Regions from separate parts of the Bradyrhizobium sp. SZCCHNRI1009 genome, predicted to be linked through region 3. Evidence: predicted binding sites of a transcription regulator. Region 3 holds the regulator's gene; each other region holds the start of a gene.
The links. Region 3 encodes LexA, which represses DNA repair genes until DNA is damaged. Its sites were predicted from a motif close to TGTTCNNNNTGTGTTCNG; they were not measured.
Positions count from the first base shown of each region.

Region 1 (4,971 bases), on a different contig from region 3:
GTTGGCGGCGAAGCTCGTCTGCAGCGGCGTGAACTTGTAGAGCTGGTTGAGCACGACGTCCGGCACGGCGTCGCGCTTCAGCTCGACGACGACGCGGTAGCCGTCGCGGTCGCTTTCGTCGCGCAGGTCGGCGACGCCTTCGATCTTCTTTTCGCGCACCAGTTCGGCGATGCGCTCGACCATCGTCGCCTTGTTCACCTGGTAGGGAATCTCGGAGATGATGATCGCCTCGCGATCCTTGCGGATCGTGTCGATCGTCACCTTGCCGCGCATCATGATCGAGCCGCGGCCCAGATGATAGGCCGAGCGGACGCCGGCGCGGCCGAGGATGATGCCGCCGGTGGGGAAATCCGGCCCTGGAATGATGTTGATGAGGTCGTCGATCGTGAGCGCGGGATTGTCGATCAGCGCGATGCAGGCATCGATCACCTCGCCGAGATTGTGCGGCGGGATGTTGGTGGCCATGCCGACCGCGATGCCGCCGGCGCCATTGACCAGCAGGTTCGGATATTTGGCCGGAAGAACCGACGGTTCCTTGTCGGAATTGTCGTAGTTGGCCTGGAAGTCGACGGTGTCCTTGTCGATGTCGTCGAGCAGCGGAATCGCCGACTTGGCGAGCTTCGCTTCGGTGTATCGATAGGCCGCGGGGGGATCGCCGTCGACGGAGCCGAAATTGCCCTGGCCGTCGATCAGCGGCACGCGCATCGAGAAGTCCTGCGCCATGCGCACCATGGCGTCGTAGATCGACTGATCGCCATGCGGATGGTATTTACCGATGACGTCGCCGACCACGCGCGCGGACTTGACGTACTTCTTGTCGGGCGTGTGCCCCTGCTCGTACATCGAATACAGGATGCGCCGGTGCACGGGCTTGAGGCCGTCGCGCGCATCGGGCAGCGCTCGCGACACGATCACGCTCATCGCGTAATCGAGGTAGGAGCGCTTCATCTCGTCGAGGATGGAAACGGGACGAATGTCGGAAGGTCCGCCCGGCTCGCCGGGCTTCTCATCTTCTTTATCGGACAAAGGGGATACCGGTCGGTTTTGACACGCGAAAATCGCTTGGAATCATATAGCGCATGGCGCTGCCGCTAGCCACCCCCAAGGGGGTTCGGAGCGCGCTTTTTCTGCTCGCCTTTCCAGGGACTTAACCGGTTGCCGCGGCCGCCCATGGCAGGCTCCGGGAACCCTGTTTGGCTATGGGCCGAAGACCACCTTGTGCATGATCCGTCCAGGCATGAGCGTGAACAGTCCGGCAATCACGAGGGCGCCGGAGAACAGCGTGATCATGGCCCGGCGATGGGGCCCCACCCGATGGCGGTGCGCAGCCCACACCGCAACCGGCAGCACGGCCAGCGTATAGAGCGACAGCAGGTGAATCGGGCTGAAGGGACCGACCAGCCGGATGGTGTGAATCCAGAACGAGCTGGCCGCAACGGCGGCCATGAGAGTGACCCAGATCCAGCCGAGCGTTCGATGCGGCAAGGTCCCTTTCGGGGCTGCGAACTGGACCAGCCCCAGTGCGAACGCCGTCATCGCGGCGACAGCGTGCAGCAGGACGGCGGGCTCGGCGGCGAGCAGCGGTGCGAAGCTCATGCAACACCCCGGTGGTCAGGTTACGCACAGCTCAAGCGAACGAAACGTCAGACGCGCGCGATCGCCTGCAATGCGAGACCCGAGGTGATCGCCCCGGCTCCCGTCCCGACACGGACGGAAGCCACCTTGTATCGACCGAGGACGCAGGCGGCTCAGAACGGAATGTCGTCGTCCATGTCGCTGTTGCGTCCGCCACCGCCGGCCGAAGCGACCGCGCGGCGCGGCGGCGCCATCGACGGACCGCTGCTGCCGAAATCGCCGCCACCCATGTCATCGGAGAAGCTGCCGCCCCCGCCACCACGGCCATCGAGCATCGTCAGGGTCGAGTTGAAGCCCTGCAGGACGACCTCGGTCGAGTACTTCTCGACGCCGCTCTGGTCGGTCCATTTGCGGGTCTGCAGCGCGCCCTCGATGTAAACCTTGGCGCCCTTCTTCAGATACTGCTCGGCGACCTTGCAGAGACCTTCATTGAAGATCACCACACGGTGCCATTCGGTCTTTTCCTTGCGCTCGCCGGTCGCCTTGTCGCGCCACGTTTCCGACGTCGCAATGCTCAGATTGGCGATCGGCCGCCCATCCTGCGTACGCCGGATCTCGGGGTCCTTGCCGAGATTGCCGACCAGAATCACCTTGTTCACACTACCCGCCATCACCACTCTCCCGCGGTTCTCGATCATCGGACCGGCCGTCCACACCGGCCTCACGGCGTCCGGTGGCTAACCCTTCCTCTCGCGGCGGACCCTATACGGTTGCCGCGCGGTCCACCCGCCTCGTCCATTGTTTATCCACATATAGCAGGCGGACGGCCATTGTTCCAGTTTTGTTCGCGCGCCTGTGTCTACAACCGTGCGTCGAGTTCCAAGGAACCCGATGGAACCCAATGGAACCGCGAAAAAGTTCCGTCAATCACGAAAAAGCGATTAACTTTCATCAGCTTACATCGCCCCACTTCCTCCCCGCCTGTGGCTTTTGGGAGACGGTATCCAGGGTTGAATCGCGTATATTTGAGGACGGATTGGGGCCGCAAGCGTGGTCGCACCAACTTCACAGACGTGCGTCTCCGGGGACCATTTTGGAGACGCCCAAAGCGGGAGACTTGGGATGAAAAGAATTTTTCTTGGAGCTGTCAGCTTGATGGTTTTGGGGGCGCTGACGCCGGCGGGAGCCGCCGATCTCGCCGCCCGCCCGTACACGAAGGCCCCGGTGATGGCGCCCGCTCCGCTTCCGACCTGGGCCGGCTTCTATCTCGGTCTGCAGGGCGGTGGCGGCTGGGGCCGCAGCGATGAGACCTTCTTCGGTGCGCCGAATACGGCCATCTTCGCCGGCACGCAGCGTTACGACATCACCGGCGGCTTCGCCGGCGGCGTGATCGGCTACAATTGGCAGGTCGACAACATCGTGTTCGGCCTCGAGGGTGACTACCACTGGGCGGACATCGACGGCCGCTCGGCCGTGATCAACGCGGGCGTCGGTGACACCTACTTCACCAAGCTGCGCGGCTTCGGCGACATCAAGGGCCGGCTCGGCTGGGCCACGGGTCCGGCACTGCTCTTCGTCAGCGGCGGTGCCACGGTCGGCGATCTGCAGCACCGCTACGATGGCGTTCCCGGCAACGTGTTCGTGCAGAACGACTGGCGCTGGGGTTGGACGATCGGCGCCGGTGCCGAGTACATGTTCGCTCCGAACTGGTCGGCCAAGGTCGAGTACAACTATCTCGATTTCGGCAAGAGCTCGATCCAGTACTCCCCGGTCGCGACCAACCGCTCGGAGTGGAGCGACACCGTCCATACCGTCAAGGCCGGCATCTCCTACCACTTCGGTGGTCCGGGCATGTCGCGCTACTGATCGCACGCCAAAAGCGAATATGTCGAAAGGCCGGCCTCGCGCCGGCCTTTTTTTGCGTGCCAGAACCGGTACTTGCCGAGCCGTTGTGTCCTTTGGGTGACGGCTTTTTACGGCGGAAGGGGCTATCAAGGTCCGGCGGGTGGGCGTTGGTGAGAGCGTGCGTGCGGGCGTCGGACTTGGTTTGGGGAATGCGATGAGAAGGCTGTTGCTGGGGGCGACAACTTCGCTGGCGCTGGGGATTGCGCCGGCCATCGCTGCCGATCTGCCCGCGCGCACCTTCACCAAAGCGCCTGCGATGATCGCGACGATCTATGATTGGAGTGGTTTCTATGTCGGCCTGAACGCCGGCGGCGCATCCTCCCGCACCTGCTGGACCAACAAGGTCACTTTTGCCGGCGTCGCGGCGACCAATGCCGAGGGCTGCCATGATGCGACCGGCGCGCTGGCGGGCGGCCAGATCGGCTATCGCTGGCAGGCTGGCGGCTGGGTGTTCGGCGTCGAAGGTCAGGGCAACTGGGCCAACCTCAAGGGCAGCAACACCAGCCAGTTCGCCCCGGCCGTGACCAACCAGACCAAGATCAACGGCATCGGCGTGTTCACCGGCCAGGTCGGCTATTCCTGGAACAACGTGCTCTGGTACGTCAAGGGCGGCGCCGCGGTCGCAAGCGAGAAGTACAACGGTCTCGCCACGGCAACGGGCGCGGCTCTCGACCAGTCCAGCGCCACGCGCTGGGGGGCTGCGGTCGGCACCGGTGTCGAGGTCGGCTTCGCCAAGAACTGGTCGGTCGCAGCCGAATACGAGCACCTGTTCATGGGCAACCGCACCCTGGGCTTCTCCGGTGTTCCCGGTGGAGCCGCGGGCCGGACCGATGCGGTCGGCCAGGACGTCGACATGGCGACGGTCCGCGTCAACTATCGCTGGGGCGGTCCCGTCGTCTCCAAGCACTGACCCTCGAGGACAGGCACTCGAAGACTGGCGCGCTCGAAGACTGGCACTCGAGGCCTGACGCGCCAGGCGCTCACCATGCGTGCCCTCGGGACAGCTCCACGATCGGCGCGACGGCCGCGATCTTTACCCGCGCTTAAGCACGTTCGACACATCCCGCCGCACGCCTGCTGCCGATCACGAGTTTAGAAAGCAGTCTCTCCTACAACCAGCCACAGGCCACCTTCGCGTGTGCCCGGATCGGAGGGATCCGGTGCGAGGACAGTTATGGGACTGGGGAGAGACGAATGCAGAAGACGACCTTGATCTTGACCGCTGGAGCCGCGGCGCTGGGACTGGCGCCGGCCTCCGCGGCCGACTTCGCGACGCGCCCTTACAGCAAGGCGCCGCCGCCGGCCTATGTCACGCCGCTGCCGAACTGGGCCGGGTTCTACCTCGGCGTCAATGGCGGCGCCGACTGGAGCCACAACTGCTGGACGCTCAATCGCGTCGGCGGCGTGCCGGTCGTACCGACTCAGTCCGAAGGCTGCCACAATGCCTCGAGCGGACTCATCGGCGGCCAGATCGGCTATCGCTGGCAGGCG
Region 1 covers NZ_JAUEUL010000003.1:98,030-103,000, reverse strand. Annotated here, with positions in the region: gene gyrA (DNA gyrase subunit A) at 1-1,026, opposite strand, end outside; gene QX010_RS07425 (DUF2306 domain-containing protein) at 1,198-1,596, opposite strand; gene QX010_RS07420 (single-stranded DNA-binding protein) at 1,749-2,246, opposite strand; gene QX010_RS07415 (porin family protein) at 2,698-3,441, shown strand; gene QX010_RS07410 (outer membrane protein) at 3,635-4,390, shown strand; gene QX010_RS07405 (outer membrane protein) at 4,675-4,971, shown strand, end outside.
Region 1: a site for LexA is predicted at 2,407-2,424, ahead of QX010_RS07420 (single-stranded DNA-binding protein). Genes of this name have one in related genera too.

Region 2 (4,971 bases), on a different contig from region 3:
GGGGAGGAACTCCTTGGCGATGTCGCAATGCGCGACCTGCCCCATGGCGTGGACGCCGGCGTCGGTACGGCCAGAACCGTGCACGCGCGTCGGCACGCCGCAGGTCGCCTGCACCGCAGCTTCCAGCGCGCCCTGCACCGACGGCAAGGTCGCCTGCAGCTGCCAGCCGCAGAACGGCGCGCCGTCATATTCGATGGTGAGCTTGTAGCGGGGCATCGCCTCGATCGCGTTTGGCCGTCATTGCCGGGCTTGACCCGGCAATCCATCCATGGACGAAGCTTGTTCGCGAGATGGATGCGCGGGTCAAGCCCGCGCATGACGAGCTGAATTGGTCAGCCGAAGCGCCGGCCCGGCGCGACGGGCGTGCCGCGCAGGAAATCCGCGGCTTTCATCGGGCCCTTGCCGGCGCGCTGCAGCTCGGTCACGCGGATGGCGCCGTCGGCGCAGGCGATGGTGAGCTGCTCGTCGAGCACGGCGCCCGGCTCGCCCCGGCCGTCGGCGAGCGCGCAGCGCAGGATCTTCAAACGCACCGCCTCGCCATCGAGCATGACCTCGCTCCAGGCGCCGGGGAACGGCGACAGGCCGTGAATGTGACGCAGCACTGAATGCGCCGGCTTCGTCCAGTCGATCCGCGCCTCGGCCTTCTCGATCTTGGCCGCATAGGTCACGCCGCCCTCGGCCTGCTTCGTCAACGTCAGCCCGCCGCGCGCCAGCGCCGCCATCGCCCGCACCATCAGGTCGGCGCCGATGCGCGACAGGCGATCGTGCAGGTCGGACGCCGTCATCGCGTCAGTGATGGGCAGACGCTCGGCCATCGCGACGTCGCCGGTGTCGAGACCGACATCCATCTTCATGACCATCACGCCGCTTTCGGCGTCCCCTGCCATGATGGCACGGTTGATCGGCGCAGCGCCGCGCCAGCGCGGCAGCAGCGAGGCGTGGAGGTTGTAGCAGCCGAGTTTTGGTGCATCGAGAATCGCCTGCGGCAGGATCATGCCATAGGCGACGACGACGGCGGCGTCGGCCTGGTGGGCGCGGAACGCAGCCAGCGCGTCCTCGGTCTTCAGCGTCTTCGGCGTGAGCACGGGAATGCCGAGCCGCCGCGCCTCGGTCTCGATCGGAGTCGGGACCAAGGCCAAGCCACGGCGGCCACCGGGCTTCGGCGCGCGCGTGTAGACGGCCACGATCTCGTGGCCGTGGCCGGCGAGCTCGAGCAGGGTCGGCACGGCGAAATCCGGCGTGCCCATGAAGATCAGGCGAAGCGGCATCTGGTGCGCCCCTCAAGGCTTCATCCTGCCGTCATGGGCCGGGCTCGTCCCGGCCATCCACGTCGCAATGCCAACGCGAGAGGCAAGACGTGGATGCCCGGGTCAAGCCCGGGCATGACGGAGGAGAGAGTTGATCGTTACTCGCCGGCGCGCTTGGCAGCCTTGGTGAACTTCTTCATCACGCGGTCGCGCTTGAGCTTCGACAGATAGTCGATGAACAGCACGCCGTTGAGATGGTCGATCTCGTGCTGGATGCAGGTGGCGTAGAGCCCCTCCGCATCCTCCTCGCGGACCAGCCCGTCGAGATCGGTGAAGCGTACGCGCACACGCGCCGGCCGCTCGACCTCCTCGTAATATTCGGGGATCGACAGGCAGCCTTCCTCGTAGACCGACAGCTCGTCCGACTTGGCAACGATCTCCGGATTGATGAAGACGCGCGGCTCGCGCTTGCCTTCCCCGTTCGCGTCGGGCTTGGCCAGATCCATGGTGATGACGCGCAGCGGCTGCGCGACCTGAATCGCTGCGAGCCCGATGCCTGGCGCGTCGTACATGGTCTGAAACATGTCGTCGACCAGCTGCCGGATCTCCGGCGTGACCTTCTCGACCGGCTTGGACACCAGCCGCAACTGCCGGTCCGGCAGGATGATGATTTCTCTTAGGGACATGGCGCGCGATTTAAGCCGCGGAACCGGCGCGGTCAATGTGATGGCTCGCAGTTAAGACTTCGCTAACCATGAATTTCAATGTCTCGTTAACCATGATTCTTTACCCGGCCTTAACCATAAATGTTCTCTCTTCGTTCGCGAGCTCTTGCGAATCGGATAGATGGGGGTGATGACCGCCAGCCAGTCCCTCAATCCTGTCGTCGTCATGATCGGCGATCTGCCCGTGCGCGCCAGCGACGCGCTGATCGGGTTTGGCGTGCTGGTTCTGCTCCTGCTGCTGATGATCGTCGCGGCCGTGGTGCGCTCCGGCCGGCGCGGCGCCGAGCTCGCGGCCCAGCAGGCGATGCGCGCCGATGAGATCGAACAGCGGTTCGGCGAGATGATCCGGGTGCAGAGCGAGGCCTCCGGCCGGGTCGACGCGATGGCGCAGCTGCTTGCCGGGCGGCAGGTGGACCTGGCGCGCAGCGTCAACGAGCGGCTCGACGCCGTCACCCATCGCGTCGGCCAATCGATGGAGCAGACCACGCGCCACACCATGGATTCCTTGCGCGTGCTGCACGAGCGGCTCGGCATCATCGACAACGCGCATCGCGATCTCAGCGAGCTCACGACACAGGTCACGACCTTGCGCGACGTGCTCGCCAACAAGCAGTCGCGCGGCGCATTCGGCCAGGCGCGCATGGAGGCGATCGTCCAGGACGGGCTGCCGAAGGGCAGCTACGCCTTCCAGTACACGCTCGCCAGCGGCAAGCGGCCGGACTGCGTCGTGATCCTGCCCGACACGCGGCCGCTGTGCATCGACGCCAAGTTTCCGCTCGAGGCAGTGACCGCGCTGCACGACGCGAAGACGGAGGACGAAAAGCGCGCCGCCGCGCAGCGGCTGCGCACCGACGTGCTGCGCCACGTCAACGACATCGCCGAGAAGTACCTCGTGGTCGGCGAGACGCAGGACACGGCGCTGATGTTCGTGCCGTCGGAATCGGTCTACGCCGAGATCCATGACGGCTTCGACGACGTCATCCAGAGAGCCTATCGCGCCCGTGTCGTGCTGGTGTCGCCGTCGCTGCTGATGCTCGCGATCCAGGTCATGCAGCAGATCATGAAGGACGCGCGCATCCGCGACGCCGCCGACCAGATCCGCAACGAGGTGATCCATTTGGGCGACGACCTCGGCCGCCTGCGCGAGCGCGTGCTCAAGCTGCAGAAGCATTTTGGCGATGTCGGCGAGGACATCCGCCAGATCCTCATCTCCGCCGACAAGATCGAAAAGCGCGCCGCGCGGATCGAGGAGCTCGATTTCAGCAAGCCGGATGCGCCGGCGGACTCTCCGCGCATTGCGCCGGGCGCGGGCGCGACGCCGGACCTGTTTCCGCTGGCGGGGCGGATGCAGGCGGGGGAATGACCGCGGCGTCGCGAAAGCTGTCCAGATCTGCTACCACCCACCGATGACCGCACCTGACGCCGCCTCCGACATCAGAGCAACCGCTGCAAAGCCTGAGGCCAAGCCCGCCCCCACCTGGCGCGAGAGCATGGCCGTCTACCTGCAGCCGCGCGTGCTCGTGGTGCTGTTCCTCGGCTTCTCCTCGGGTCTGCCGCTGGCGCTGTCCGGCTCGACGCTTCAGATCTGGATGCGCGAGCTCGGCGTCGATCTCGGGACCATCGGGCTGTTCGCGCTGGTCGGCACGCCCTACACGCTGAAATTCCTTTGGGCGCCGCTGGTCGACGCGCTGCACGTGCCGCTGCTGACGCGCGCCTTCGGGCGGCGGCGCGGCTGGCTGGTGTTCGCGCAATTGCTGCTGATCGCGGCCATCCTGCTGCTGGCCGTGACTGACCCGGCGCATGCGCCGTTCATGGTCGCGCTGGCCGCGCTGCTGGTCGCCGCGATGTCGGCGACCCAGGACATCGTGGTCGATGCCTTCCGCGTCGAGAGCCTTCCGGAGAGCGAGCAAGCCGCGGGCATGGCGGCGTATGTCGCCGCCTACCGCATCGGCATGCTGGTCTCGACCGCCGGCGCGCTGGTGGTGGTCAGTGCATTCGAGAACTCGGGGTTGACGCGTCCGTCGTCCTGGATGTGGGGCTATGTCGCGATGGCCGGAATGGTGCTGATTGGCACGATCACGGCCCTCGCGGCGACCGAGCCGGCACAGTCGCAGCAGGCGGAGGCCGCGATGGGCGCGGACACCGCGCTCACCCGCGTGATGCATGCGGCCGCCGGAGCCTTCGTCGAGTTCCTCAGCCGACGTGATGCGCTCACGGCGCTCGCCTTCGTCGTGCTGTTCAAGTTCACCGACGCCTTCTCCGGCACGATGACCGCGCCGTTCGTGATCGATCTCGGCTTCAGCAAGGTCGACTACGCCGCGATCGTGAAAGGCGTCGGCCTCGCCGCCACGCTCGCCGGCGGCTTTGCCGGCGGCTTCGTCGCGCGGCGCTATTCGCTCGCCACCAGCCTGTGGATCGGCGGCATCGTGCAGGCGCTGGCCAACCTGTCGTTCTCATGGCTCGCCATCGTCGGCGTCAATCAATGGGCGCTGGCGCTGGCGATCTCTGCGGAGAACTTCACCAGCGCGATCGGCACCGTGATCTTCGTCGCCTATCTCTCTGCGCTGTGCCAGAATCCGCTGCACACCGCGACCCAATATGCGCTGCTCACCGCACTCGCCGCGGTTGGACGAACCTATCTGTCATCGGGCGCGGGCTATGTGGCGAAGGCGACCGGCTGGCCCACATTCTTCGTCATCTGCGCGCTCGTCGCGATCCCGAGCCTCGTGCTGCTTGCTTGGCTGCAGCGGCGCGGGCATTTCGATGAATTGGGGCCAGTGAAGGTCTAGCTGCCGCCTGGAGTTAGACTGTCATCCTCCGCGAAGGCGGGTGATCCGGCATTGCGGAGACGTCGGCGATCGACCGCGAGACCGCGGCGTACTGGATCGCCCGGTCAAGCGGGGCGATGACAGCGGAAATCGTGGCGTTGCATTCGCGTGAATGCTCCCAGCGGCCTCAACGCTTCACCAAGCTCCACTTGGTCACGACCGCCTCGCTCA
Region 2 covers NZ_JAUEUL010000029.1:39,563-44,533, forward strand. Annotated here, with positions in the region: gene truA (tRNA pseudouridine(38-40) synthase TruA) at 1-216, opposite strand, end outside; gene fmt (methionyl-tRNA formyltransferase) at 333-1,268, opposite strand; gene def (peptide deformylase) at 1,406-1,933, opposite strand; gene QX010_RS30070 (DNA recombination protein RmuC) at 2,103-3,335, shown strand; gene QX010_RS30075 (AmpG family muropeptide MFS transporter) at 3,379-4,761, shown strand; gene QX010_RS30080 (hypothetical protein) at 4,928-4,971, opposite strand, start outside.
Region 2: a site for LexA is predicted at 2,055-2,072, ahead of QX010_RS30070 (DNA recombination protein RmuC). Genes of this name have one in related genera too.

Region 3 (4,971 bases):
GATCTCAGGCTATCACATGGCGGTCGTGGCCGGCGTCGTGTTCTTCGCCGTGCGCGCGCTGCTGGCGCTGATCCCAGGCCTTACCGTCAGCCACCCGATCAAGAAATGGGCGGCGGCCGCGGCGCTGGTCGCGGCGGCGTTCTATCTGTTGCTCTCAGGCGCGGAGGTCGCGACCCAGAGATCGTTCTTCATGACGGCCGTGGTGCTGATCGCGGTCATGGTCGACCGCCGCGCCGTCACTTTCCGCACGCTCGCGGTCGCGGCGATGATCGTGCTGATCGCAGCCCCCGAGGCGCTGGTGCATCCGAGCTTCCAGATGTCGTTCGCGGCAACGCTCGGCCTGGTCGCGCTGGTGCAGTTCGGCCTGCCCAGGCTGTTCGCGACGCCGGACAGCTCCACGACGCAGCGCGTCGCGCTGTGGGGCGGGCGCGAGCTCGCGATGCTGCTGCTGGCCTCGCTGATCGCCGGGCTCGCGACCACGCCCTATGCCGCCTTCCATTTCCATCGCGTGACGCCCTATGGCGTGCTCGCCAATCTCGCGGCGATGCCGGTGGTCTCGGCGCTGGTGATGCCGGCCGGCCTGATGGGCTTGCTGGCGGCGCCGTTCGGCCTGGATGGCGTCTGGTGGTCGCTGATGGGCCTCGGCATCGACTGGATGATCGCGGTGACGCGCTGGGTGGCGGCGCTGCCGGGCGCGGTCGGGCGCATCCCGGCCTTCGACATCGGCCCGCTGATCCTGGCCAGCCTGGGCGTCATCCTGATCGGCCTGCTGCGCACACCGCTGCGCTGGTTGGGCGCCATGGGGCTTTTGGCCGCCACCGCCTGGGCGGCCGCGACGCCGCTGCCCGACGTCCTGGTCGCCGGCGATGGGCGCGCGGTGGCGGTGCGCGGCCGTGACGGACGCCTGCATGTGATGCGCGCCGGCAAGGATGTGTTCGCCACCAAGGAGTGGCTCGCGGCCGACGCCGATGCCCGGCTGCCGGCGGACGCCTCGCTCGCCGATGGCGTCTCCTGCGACGAGGCGGGCTGCGTGGTCGCGATGGCCGACGGCCGCTTCGCCGCCATGACCTTGCGCGCTGAGGCGCTCGCCGACGATTGCGCCCGTGTCGCGCTGATCGTCACCGCGCGCGCCGCGCCGTCATCCTGCGCGGCGGCCGTGATCGATCGCGAGCGGCTGCGGCAGCAGGGCGCCTTGTTGCTGGTGCAGCAGGGCAAAGGCTTCGCCGTGACGCCGGCGCGTGCCGGCGGCACCGACCGCCCATGGTGGCCGGCGCCCGCCGAGGCCGGCGAGTTCGACACGACGCTGACGCCGCGTGCGCCGGCCGCGCGGCTTCAGGACGCGACGCCGCCGGAGACGGAGCAGGGCGAGCAGGATTGAGCGCCGGGCAGCTCGAAGGTGCCGAGATGATACTCGGCGTCGTCTGGTCCATCGAACAGCGAGGGCCCTTCGACCAGCGTGAACGCAGCGCCCGGATAGCGTTGCCAGATGGCGACGTCATCAGCCGTGACCGTCAGCCATCCGAACGCAAGCATGTAGCGGCCGGGCTCGGTGATCCGTCCGGCCTTGTTCCAATCGATCTTGTTGACCACGGCGGCAAGCTCCCCCGGCAAACAATGCCGGCCGAGGGATGTCGTTCCTATCCGATGCGATGCCGGGGCGTGAGATTCGCCCGAGAGGACTTTGCGCTTGCAGAACCCAAGTTGACCAAGTCTCCCACCGTCGAAAGCGCGCTCACGACCGACAGAAATGCCGACGCGCAGGCCCTCAGGTGATGCTGATGCGGCGAATCGGTGTGGCCTGCGACGTCGGCACGTCCTCGCCGATGTCCGGGCGACGCTCTGCCGGCTGCTTGCTGACCGGCAATTGCAGCACGGTGACGCGCTGGCCCTCGCAGAGCTGGGTCACCAGCACGTGGCGGCCGTCGGCGAACTCGATCGCGTCGTGATGGCGATCGGGAATGTGCGTCTCGATGCTGTTGAACTTCGCGACGCGCTCGCGGATCGTCCGGGTCCAGAGCCAGCGGCTGTCGTAGCGGACGTCCTCGGCGAAGGCCAACTCGGTGCCGGGCAGCATGCAGACTGCGACGGTCGGCTCGCTCTCCAACGCGAAGCCGCGGGTGGCGGTGCCACGGAAGGTCATCGAGATCAACGTCTCGCCGACCTTGGCGGGACGGGACGCAACCGCATGGAGGCTGTAGTCACACATCGGATCGCTCCTCGTTGAGAGATAGCCGACCCACGCTCCCCCCGGACAGGCGCAGGCCTCTATCAGAGTGGACATCGATGGTGATGTTAGCGCGCGCTTCGCGGCAATTCTGCGCTGATCTGCATCGCGTGTGCCCGCGGCCGATCACAAGCGTTTGAGCATGCCGCGCTGCACATCATGAGGTGCATTCGCGAGCGACGTATTGTGCTGGGCTGCCTCTTGCTTTGCTGGGCTGCCTCTTGTTCGGCGGCGAAAGCGCGTGCGCCCGCCGCCGATCGACCGATCGCATTCGCGATCAGTACTTGCGATACAGCCCGACCAGCTTGCCCTGGATCTTCACCCGGTTCGGCGGCAAGATGCGCACCTCGTAGGCGGTGTTGGCCGGCTCCAGCGCGATCGATGCGCCGCGGCGGCGGAAGCGCTTCAAGGTGGCTTCCTCATCGTCGATCAGCGCCACCACGATGTCGCCGGTGTCGGCGGTCTCGTTGCGCTGGATCAGCGCCATGTCGCCGTCGAGGATGCCGGCATCGACCATCGAGTCGCCGCGCACCTCGAGCGCGTAGTGGTCGCCGTTGCCGAGCATGTCGGCAGGTACGCTGATGGTGTGGCTGCGCGTCTGCAGCGCCTCGATCGGGGTACCGGCGGCGATGCGGCCCATCACCGGCACCGCCACGGGGCGCTCGCCATCGTCCAGCGCGGGAGTGCTGGTGCGCACCTTGCCGAGATTGCCCTCGATCACCGACGGCGTGAAGCCGCGACGGTTGCCCGCGGCCTGCGACAGCTCGGGCAGCTTGATCACCTCGATCGCGCGGGCGCGATTCGGCAGCCGGCGGATGAAGCCGCGCTCCTCGAGCGCCGTGATCAGGCGATGAATGCCGGACTTCGAACGCAGATCGAGCGCATCCTTCATCTCGTCGAAGGACGGCGGCACGCCGGCTTCCTTGAGCCGCTCGTTGATGAACCGCAGAAGTTCGTACTGTTTGCGCGTCAGCATCTCGACCTGGTCCCCGGTTTGTTGTCGTCCGAGTCCAGGAGCTGCGCCTTGAGCACAAGCCGGCTGAGAGCGCCCTGGAGTCGGACCGTCATCGCGTCGCCCGCAACATACTAAAAACAAATCATGAACGGACACTATATGTTCGATGTGTGTTCCGCAATCCTAAAAATATGATGAACGGACCGGGCTTTACCGGGGAAGCGGCTCAGTTCGGCAGGCGCAGGATCTCGCACGGGCTGCCGGCAGGCGCCTTCGGCGCAAACGCCGGCCGGATCACCAGCGCCTGCGACAGCGCGAGGTTCCCGAGCAGCGACGAATCCTGCTGGCTCACTGGGGTGGCTACCAGCGTGCCGTCGGCGCGCTCCTCGAGCTGCGCCCGCAGATAGTCCTCGCGCGAATCGTTCGCCCCCAACTCGCGGCCGAGCAGGGCGGTCTCGCGCGGCATCACGGCCTCGTCGCGGCCGAGCAGGCGCCGAATCAGCGGCACCATGAACAGGATGGCGCAGACATAGGACGACACCGGATTGCCGGGCAGTCCGATCACCCTGATGTCGCCGAGCCGTCCGTGCATCATCGGCTTGCCCGGCCGCATCGCGATCTTCCAGAACGCCATTTCGACGCCCTCGGCCTCCAGCGCCTGCTTGACCAGGTCGTGATCGCCGACCGAGGCGCCGCCGGTCGTGATCAGGACGTCGGCCTCTGCCGCGCGGGCGCGCCGGATTCCAGCGACCGTCGCCGCCATCGTATCCGCGGCGATGCCGAGATCGATCGGCGTCGCGCCCTCGCTGCGCACCAGCGCCCGCAGCGCGTAGCCGTTGGAATAGACGATCTGCCCCGGGCCGGGCGTCGAGCCCGGCATCACCAGCTCGTCGCCGGTGGCGAGCAGCGCCACCTTCGGCCGCCGCCGCACCGGCAGCGCCGGATGATTCATGCTGGCCGCCAGGGATAGGTCGCGGTCGCTGAGCCGGCGCCCGGCCTTCAGCAGCACCATGCCCTGGTGGAAGTCGACGCCGGCCGGCCGGATGTGCCGGCCTGTGATCGCGGCCTCGGTGATCACGACATGGCCGTCCTCGGCGATCGTGTCCTCCTGGATCACCACCGCGTCGGCGCCTGCGGGGACAACGCCGCCGGTGAAGATCCGCGCCGCCTCGCCGGGCCCGACCACGCGATCGAACGGCCGTCCCGCCGCGACCTCGCCGATCACCTTCAGCCGCGCCTTGGCCTTGGCTGCGTCGGCCGCGCGCACCGCATAGCCATCCATCGCCGACATCGCCTCGGGCGGCTGCGTCCGCAGCGCCGCGAGGTCGCGGGCCAGGATGCGGTGATAGGCCTCGTCCAGCCCGACCATTTCCTCAGCCAGCGGCTCGGTGCCGGCGAGCACCGCGGACAACGCATCGGAGACCGGCATCAGGGCCATGGGATTACCTTCGGACGAAGACGGGCAGATCGACTGAATCGCCTTCTAACCGAACGCGCACGGGGTGGCCAAGAGCCTAAGCCGCTCCCGGCTTTCCGATCGTCTGAAGGTGCGTCGCGTGGCCCGCCGCCTCACGATCGCGCGAGAGACTCTGCAATCATGCCGGGGGGGCAGTCGCGATCTGCTCACGTGCACACGGAGTCCCGACGGAGCTATCCGGCAGCCGCGCGACAGGCGGCGCGCTCGGTGGTGTGCAGGATGTCCGCCACCATGTTCCGCAGCCAGACCGATGCCGCGTCACGATCGAGCTGCAGCGGCCAGACCATCGAGACCGCCGGCAGCCGCAACTTCAAC
Region 3 covers NZ_JAUEUL010000011.1:4,070-9,040, reverse strand. Annotated here, with positions in the region: gene QX010_RS19590 (ComEC/Rec2 family competence protein) at 1-1,378, shown strand, start outside; gene QX010_RS19585 (hypothetical protein) at 1,333-1,590, opposite strand; gene QX010_RS19580 (hypothetical protein) at 1,766-2,206, opposite strand; gene lexA (transcriptional repressor LexA) at 2,502-3,200, opposite strand; gene glp (gephyrin-like molybdotransferase Glp) at 3,406-4,617, opposite strand; gene QX010_RS19565 (LysR family transcriptional regulator) at 4,830-4,971, opposite strand, start outside.